2 regions of the Butyricicoccus sp. AF35-5AC genome follow, and region 2 is predicted to be linked to the other one. Evidence: riboswitches for the same ligand, from Rfam matches in the RefSeq annotation. Region 2 holds a riboswitch; the other holds the start of a gene.
The links. A riboswitch is a leader RNA that binds a small molecule or an ion and turns the genes downstream of it on or off. The one in region 2 is predicted to bind cyclic di-GMP.
Positions count from the first base shown of each region.

Region 1 (4,217 bases), on a different contig from region 2:
AGCCAACAACGCTAATATTATATCATAACAATCATAAAATTGTAAGCGGCATATTTACACTCCATACTGCCGTGAACAGTTTATTCACGCTCGTATTCTTACACTTGCCGATTGACTTACGACACCTCTCACCCGAATCCTATTCTGCCGGTGGGGAGTATCCTTTTCCGCTGTTCTCGCCACGCCGGTAGCTGACCGGCTGTTTTATCGAAGCGGCTTGTCGGTTGCCCGACACGGAAAATTCGTTACAGATGGAGCTTTATTCAGTTGTCAAAGTCCAATTAACCTCCTGCTTTTTGCTATTCGGCCTGTCTGTGCATTGCGTTACTATGCATATTTGCTGACAAGCCATGTATCACCGAAACCAAAATTAAAGAAAGCTAAGATAAGTATGGAGTTTAGGCTTTCATCTTTGATTGGGATTCTATCATACCGTATATACAGAACAAAGTCAATCGGGGCAGAAATTGTTCACATTTGATTCATAATTAAACTTTGGTACACAGAAAAGTTGCAAAAATGCAATATTCTTGTCCTCGTAACACTTTGCAATCGAACATTTGTTGCATAGTCCTAAATCGGCAGTTTCGGCAAAGCAAAAGTGGTCAAATAATTGACCACTTTCCGTAAAAATATTTTGGTTTTCCCGACAATTCGGACAAATAAATTCCGAAACGCACCTGTACAGAACAGATGTACAGCGGCGCGTTAAGGGGGAGAGGAACGAAATCCGCGCCGCCCGCGTCTTTCCTCTCCCCCTGCTGCGGTTATGGATAACTCCCTTGCGGCAGTTACCCACAGCCGCAGCACCCCCTCACCATTCTCGCGGCGGCGAACGCAGAGAGAAATCTTTTGAAGTCTATAACAGTAGACCCTTTCCGACGTAAGCAGTCTGCAATTTTGAACAATTACTTGTTTAAGTACAAAAGGACTTTTGTTGAAATTGACAAAGTAATAATTGACAAATGCCAAGCAACTTAGTACAATTTAATTAACTAAAAACCCAAACTCTTAGGAGAATGGCAGAAATGGCAAAACAGAGGAAACTCTGCGGCGCAAAGCTATAGGGTCTAAACGATTGCTCTGCAATCGCATGACAGCCAGTTACCTAACCAGTCCCCGCATTTTAAGAAACAGCGCAATACTGTGTGGACTACTATCCATGCGGTACTGCGCCCTTTTTTAACTGTTTGGGCGCAAAAGAAAGGGAGCGATCGAAAAATGAAACGCACACGAATCAGCGTATTGCTTGTAATAGCCTTGCTGTTGCAGCTATACGCACCACTCACGGCAGGCGCAGCGGACTTTACGCCAAACCCACAGACGGAATATGCCAAACGGTTTATTGCCGCCTGTGATGGACAGACATGGTTCATCAATGAGATTGAGCGTCTTCTGAACGCACAGCAACGCACACTGGATACCATCACCGGAGCGGAAGACCTTGTAGAAATCAAGAGCATTGGTCTGAAAGGCCGAAACATCACCGGACATATACCGGCTGCAATCGGGGAACTTAGTGAATTGCGGTATCTGTTCCTCTCGGATAATCATTTGAGCGGAGATATTCCATCTGCGCTCTATACGCTCCCGAAATTGCAGAATGTGGATTTAGGCGGTAATGATTATGCAGGTGCGATTCCTTCCGAATTTGGCACAATGCCCGCATTGAAAACGCTGGTTCTCAAAGACAATCAGTACACCGGTACGATACCGGATACGATTTTGAGCAATACCCAGATTGAGGTGCTGAACCTCATGGGAAATCAGTTGACCGGCGGTTTTCCTGCGGCAGTTGCCGGTATGAGCAGTCTGAAATACTTGAACCTTTCAGAAAACGTTATCGGCGGCACGATTCCCGACCTGTCCGCGCTGACGAATCTTATCTCTCTTTCGGCGTGGCAATGCGGCATGACCGGCACGATTCCCGAAACGCTGTACTCGCTTTCCGGTTTGCAGATTTTAGACCTGTCCGAAAACAAGCTGGAAGGCGAAATCTCTGCCGGTATTGCTAATCTGGCAGGCTTGCAATATCTCGCGCTGGACACGAACCCTCTGCGCGGTGTATTACCGGACGCATTTACACAGACTGCGTTGACCGAGATTCATTTGGAAAACACTTATCTGCGCGGTTTAGTTCCTGCTACGCTCAAAGCACGTCATGACGCAGGCGCAAAGGTCTATCTGAACAATAACTACATGACCGGCGCTGTCTTGAAGGATATGCCGAACAACAGCGGTAACTTTACAGATGGTGCAGCAAGCGAACAGTATCAGCTTACCAGCACTCGTTCCACGGTTACGGTCAGCAAGGACGGCACGGTAAACCTGTATGCGCTGCTGCTGAACAAGTCGCTGACTACCGGCAGCACGGCAAAAGTGCTGCTTAGACCGGACGAGTATGTTGTCACCTTCGATGATACCAAGGTGCAGGTTACTGCGGATAGCAGCGGTATCTATGTGAAGGCATTGACGGATATTCCGCAGAATACGAATTTCAGTATCACAATCCAAATCAAGGACAACACCGGCTCTGAATACTCCAAGGTAAAGCTGACCCTCACTACCGATGTTACCAGCGGTGGCGGCGGCGGTATCGGCGGCGGCGGTATCGGCGGCGGTGGCGGCGGCACACCTGCAACGCCCAAGGCAGAACACAAGCTGTATATCAACGGCTTTACCGATGGTATGTTCCATGCCGAACGCAATATCACCCGCGAACAGACCGCGAAAATGCTGATTGACGCGTTGGAAAAGGAAACTGCCGAACCGGAGCAATCCTCGTATACCGATATTGCCAATAACCGCTGGTCGTATCGCTGGGTTGAAGCAGCGTCCAAGGAAGGCTACATGGTCGGCTATAACGGCGGCGTGTTCAAACCGGAATTTGCAATCACTCGTGCAGAGATGGCAACAGCCTTGTCGCGTATCGCAGCGAAGGAAGGCTTGATTATGAACGGCAGTACCAAGACCTTCTCTGATGTGGCAGACGGCAAATGGTACAGCAGCTATATTCGTCAAGCGGTGCAGTACGGCTTAATCAGCGGCTATACGGACGGCACCTTCCGACCGGAGCAGTACATCACCCGCGCTGAAACCGTAACGATGATAAACCGTATGCTCGGCAGAAACTATGAAATGGCAACCGAACTGCACAGCATGGCTTGTCCGTTCCCCGATGTCAGCCAGAGCAACTGGGCGTATGGCAACATCATGGAAGCCGCTATCACGCACAAGCACTGATAGAAAGAATTAGAAACGGAAGAACTCCTGAATAGTTGGAGGTAAACTTATGAAGAAAGCATTAGTCCGCAGAGTAGTTTCTCTGTTCCTGTGCTTTTGCATGGTGATTGGATTCGTGCCAATCATCGACGCGCAGGCAGCGGAAATCAAGGGCGGCACATTCGACCCGCATACCGGTTATCTGGAACTGGAATTTGGGTATCAGCTTACGCAGTATGTGAATATCAATGTCTATGTCCGCAGTCCTTCGGACGATGGATTGAAGAAAGAATTTGTCGGCTCGATTGTAGAGAATTATCTGCTCTCCGGTGCAAACGATGTTAAAGCATGGCTTCCCGAAGATTCACCGGACACTATGGTATCGCCCTACACACCGGCTACAAAAACGGACGGCGGTTTGGTAGAACTGTCCGAGGACGGCATTTATCAAGCAGACAAGAACTTTGCCGGTGAAGATATTGAGCCGGTATCCATGATGAAGCACACGCTTATATGGGATGGCTCTCTCAATGGTATTCCGATTATCGGTCCGAACCTCGATGAAGATGTATTTTATCTGACCGTAGAAATTGAACCGCTCGGCAGACCGGATAAGAATGTCGAGTGTACCGGCAGTGATGACAGCCACACGCACGGTCAGAACTATACTTGGCCGCAGAAGCAGGAGAACGGCAAGAAAAAGTTTGCGGTCAGTACCGAACTGCTGGTAGACTACCGTGATTATGTTGTCGGTGAAGATGGCACGGCAGCATTCCTCATGCTGGAAGGCAGCTTGTCCGATGAAGTACGCAAGAAGCTGTACGAGCAGTTTGTCAGCGGCAGTCTGGCGTGCAATGAATTGACCGGTTTCCCCGAACTGGAAGGCTTGGTGCTGGACTACCAGAACCTTGACCCTGTAAACATGGTAACAGGTGCATACAACTTCATGTACGAGGACTTGAAGCTGGAAGGCATTATCCCGCTGACCTTCCTTC
Region 1 covers NZ_QUDX01000006.1:212,719-216,935, forward strand. Annotated here, with positions in the region: cyclic di-GMP riboswitch class I at 1,021-1,112, shown strand; gene DWZ82_RS09885 (S-layer homology domain-containing protein) at 1,222-3,243, shown strand; gene DWZ82_RS09890 (RHS repeat-associated core domain-containing protein) at 3,293-4,217, shown strand, end outside.
Region 1: it holds a riboswitch for cyclic di-GMP, as region 2 does, so the genes downstream of both, DWZ82_RS09885 (S-layer homology domain-containing protein) here and DWZ82_RS07545 (S-layer homology domain-containing protein) in region 2, are expected to answer to the same signal.

Region 2 (4,217 bases):
TTGGTATTCAGTACAACGACGGCAAGACCGTATTCTATGATTGCCCGAGCGGCAAGGATGCTTCCTTCTCTCTCGATAAGGGCAACGGCAAGTACACCGTAACGCTGTACCGCAACGTTTCCGGTACGTCCTATCAGCAGGTCGAGTCCAAGTCCATGAACGTAACCGTTAAGGACAGCTACGCTCCGTATCTGGCCTCCACTTCCGAGGTTCAGTTCTCCAAGGGTGATACGGTATCCGCTAAGGCTGCTGAGCTCTGCAAGAACGCCAAGACCGACGAGGCTAAGGTTATCGCCATCTACAACTATATGGCAAGCCGTTATACTTATGATAACAAGCTGGCAAATGAGATCACCAGTGGCAAGATTACCAAGTACATCCCGGATACCGCCGCTACCCTGAAGGGCACCACCGGTATCTGCTACGATTTTTCCTCGCTGTTTGCAGCAATGTGCCGCAGCCAGGGCATCCCGTGCGCACTGACCAAGGGTTACGCCGGCTCCAGCTACCACGCTTGGAATAAGGTAAACCTGAATGGCGAGTGGTATCAGATTGATCTGACCTACGCGGTTACCCGCAGCGTGAAGAACGCAAAAACCCTGCATGATTGCGTATCTCCGCTGACCTACACCAATACCAGCGATGCGCTTGCAGTAGTTGCGGCTTAACACTTTTTCATTTTATTTTGTATGCAAATGGTCCTGATAGGGTATGTTTATGCCCAATCAGCGGCGATTTCTTGCATAAAAAACGATTCCGGATTGAAACTCTTCTTCGTTTTTACAGTATTTGCTTGTTATTCGCGGACATTTATGGTATACTAAAGAAGAGGATTCGGAGGGTTTCTGTCCGGCTCAGGCAAAGGGCTGTGTATGCAGTCCGGCGTGTCTGCCGACAGAAAAGATCGTAAAATTCTGTGCATGACTTCCGTAAAGGGATACAGGTACAGACAAAGGCACAGCCGGTGAAAACCGGTGTCGCAAAGCCAGTTGGGCCTAAACGGAGGTTTTTTCCTCTCCGCATGGCAGCCGGTTGCCGAAGGTACTTTGTACCCCCTTGCAGAGCTATGCGCGCTGTAAAGGGGGTATTTTATTTGGAGGTTGAAACTGCATTGCATTCTGAGATTATCGCAAACCCACAAACACATGATCTGTGCGGCTCGTTGAGGAGCAAGTTGTACAGACAAAGGCACCATCGGTGAAAGCCGGTCTCGCAAAGCCAGGGGCCTAAACGGAGGTTTTTTTCTCTCCGCATGGCAGCCGGTTGCCAGAAATACATTTGCAATCCCTCTCGATCAGCATGCACGCTGACCAAGGAGGTATTCCTATGTTAAAAAAGAATATGCGTAAACGTCTGCTCGCAGGAGCACTTGCGACTATCATGGCGCTGACCATGTGCCCGACCTGGGCGCTGGCCGGCGATGAAGGCATCACCACCCTTCCGTCACCGGAAGACCAGATGTCGGTTGTTGACAGTACTTCCGCAGAAGACGCCATTCAAAAAACTCCCGATGCCGAGACCCAAGGGCAGACTGAGCCTCAGGATACTGCACAGGCAGGACAGATTGAGAATCCGGATCCTGCACAGGCACCGTCCGGCGGTACGGACATCGAGGAGACTGGCAATAATAGCAATTCCAATGAAAATGATTCTCAGAATAATGATGCAGTAAGCAATTCTCCGGCGAATACAATTAGCGTGCAGGAGGTTCAAATCGACCGCGCATGGAATTGGCAGCAGGAAGCCAAGTACTTCGTGCTTCTGCCGAACCGTGATAAGCCGACGAGCGGCGAAAGCCAGGGCCAAGAAAGCTACCTGCCGAATGACACCTCGGACGGCGGCGTTACCGACCGCGACAATTTCAAAGGCTACAAAGGCTATCTGACCGCGAAGGGCAAGAAGATTGCTGATAAGAATTACAGCATCTACGATGCCACGAACGGTTATACCAAGATTGATGGCGTTGAAAGCGAATATCTGGATCCTCCGGAAAACCTCGGTTTCTTCACCAAGGCCAACTGGTCGGAAGATGGCAAAACCTACATCAAGGATTCCAATCCCTCTGATCCGTTCTCGGTACTGGGCGAAAACTTTAATGTGAATAATATTAGAGTTGTATGGTACACCATTAAGTATCAGGTAGACGGCTATCATGTCGACGGCTATGTAGCCGGTGTTCCGGTTAAGGTTACTTATCATTCTAACTATGGTACTATCCCCGGCACGACCGACGATTCCCGCGAAGTTGCTGCAATGAGCGGTGATACATATACCGTTCTTGATAACATGTTCACCGTCCCGACCGGATTCAGCTTCGGCGGCTGGTATGTTGACGGTAACAAGTATGAAGTTGGCTCTAAGCATCTTCTGATGACCGACCTGCATCTGTACGCAAAGTGGATTCCGAATCCGTATACTGTAACTTGGAAGATTTCTGAGGACGCAGAGGATTCTCTCGATACTCAGGCGGTAAACTACAATGGTTATCCGACTAAGGATCCGAAGGATCAGGCAAGCAAGGCTTCTGACGCTCAGTATGATTACAGGTTCAAGGGTTGGAAGCTGGCAGGCACTGCAGATACTGCACTGGTAGATCCGAAGGAACGCGCAGTGACTGCGGACGTAACCTACATTGCGGTATTCGAGCCGGTAACGCGCCAGTACACGGTAACTTGGAAGAACTCGGATGACGCTGTAGATCCTCTCGATACTCAGGCGGTAAACTACAATGGTTATCCGACTAAGGATCCGAAGGATCAGGCAAGCAAGGCTTCTGACGCGCAGTATACTTACGAGTTTGCAGGTTGGAAGCTGGTAGGCACTGAAGATACTGCACTGGTTAATCCGAAGGAACAAGCAGTTACTGCGGACGTAACCTACATTGCAGTTTTTAAGCCGATTGCCCGCCAGTACACCGTAACTTGGAAGAATGCTGATGACGCTGTAAATGCTCTCGATACTCAGACGGTTGCTTACAACAACAAGCCGACTAAGGATCCGAAGGATCAGGCAAGCAAGGCTTCTGACGCGCAGTATACTTACGAGTTTGCAGGTTGGAAGCTGGCAGGCACCGCAGATACTGCACTGGTTGACCCGACTACTATCGCAGTGGTTAAGGACGTAACTTACATCGCAGTATTTAAGCCGATTACCCGCCAGTATACCGTAACCTACTACGTTGACGGCGAGAAGCAGGGTGACGAGGAGACTTATAACTACGGCACTCTGGTAAAGATTCGTGGCAACGCTGTTAAGGAAGGCCATACGTTCTCTGGCTGGAAGATCGGTAGCGAAGCTGCAAAGGATTTTGAAATCAAGAGCAACGTTATCATCCAAGGCTTCTTTACACAGAATACGAAGCATTACACCATCAATAAGCACTTCTACAACGAGAAGGACGTTGAGGTTAAGGCAGAGAACGGCGAGACCAAGACCGGCAATGAGTATGCACTGGTTGCTGAGCTTTACAAGGATGATGCAGTAAACCAGACCGTTGACGGCAAGACCTACGTTTACGTTCCGGGTCTGACCAAGGTTACCGATAACCTTGAAAAGCTGACCAAGGACGTTACCATCGACCTGTACTACTACCTTGACGTCAAGGGCGGTGAGAAGCCGGACGAGACCGGCAATGGCACCCCGGACGCATGGGAGTACCGTCTTGCATTCAAGGTTGTAAACGGCGAGTGGAACAACGGCGGCAACGCTGACATCGTTGTTTACGTTCCGTTCAAGGACTATAAAAACGGCGATGAGCTTAAATACGTTGTGGTTCCGATCACCCGTATCCCGGCCGTGGGTGACAAGCCGAACTCCGGCTACCGTGCTGGTTCCTGGGATACGATTCCTGTCGGTAATGCAAAGGTTGAGAAGGACACCGTATTCACCTACACCTACGCAAGAAGATCTTCTTCCGGCGGCGGTGGCGGCGGCAGCCGCAAGCCCACCGTTACCATTCCGGATAATGTACCGACCGGTCTGAACGGCGATGACCACTATGCTTACATTGTAGGCTATCCGGACAGCACCGTTCGTCCGCAGAACGGCATTACCCGCGCTGAGGTAGCAACCATTTTCTTCCGTTTGCTCACCGACGAGACCCGCAATGCAAACTCCACCAAGTCCAACAGCTACTCTGACGTAGCAGCCGGCGCATGGTACAACCACGCTGTTTCTACGCTGAGTGCTATGGGCATCGTAAAGGGCGACAGCCAGGG
Region 2 covers NZ_QUDX01000004.1:170,252-174,468, forward strand. Annotated here, with positions in the region: gene DWZ82_RS07540 (transglutaminase-like domain-containing protein) at 1-668, shown strand, start outside; cyclic di-GMP riboswitch class I at 945-1,040, shown strand; cyclic di-GMP riboswitch class I at 1,178-1,271, shown strand; gene DWZ82_RS07545 (S-layer homology domain-containing protein) at 1,327-4,217, shown strand, end outside.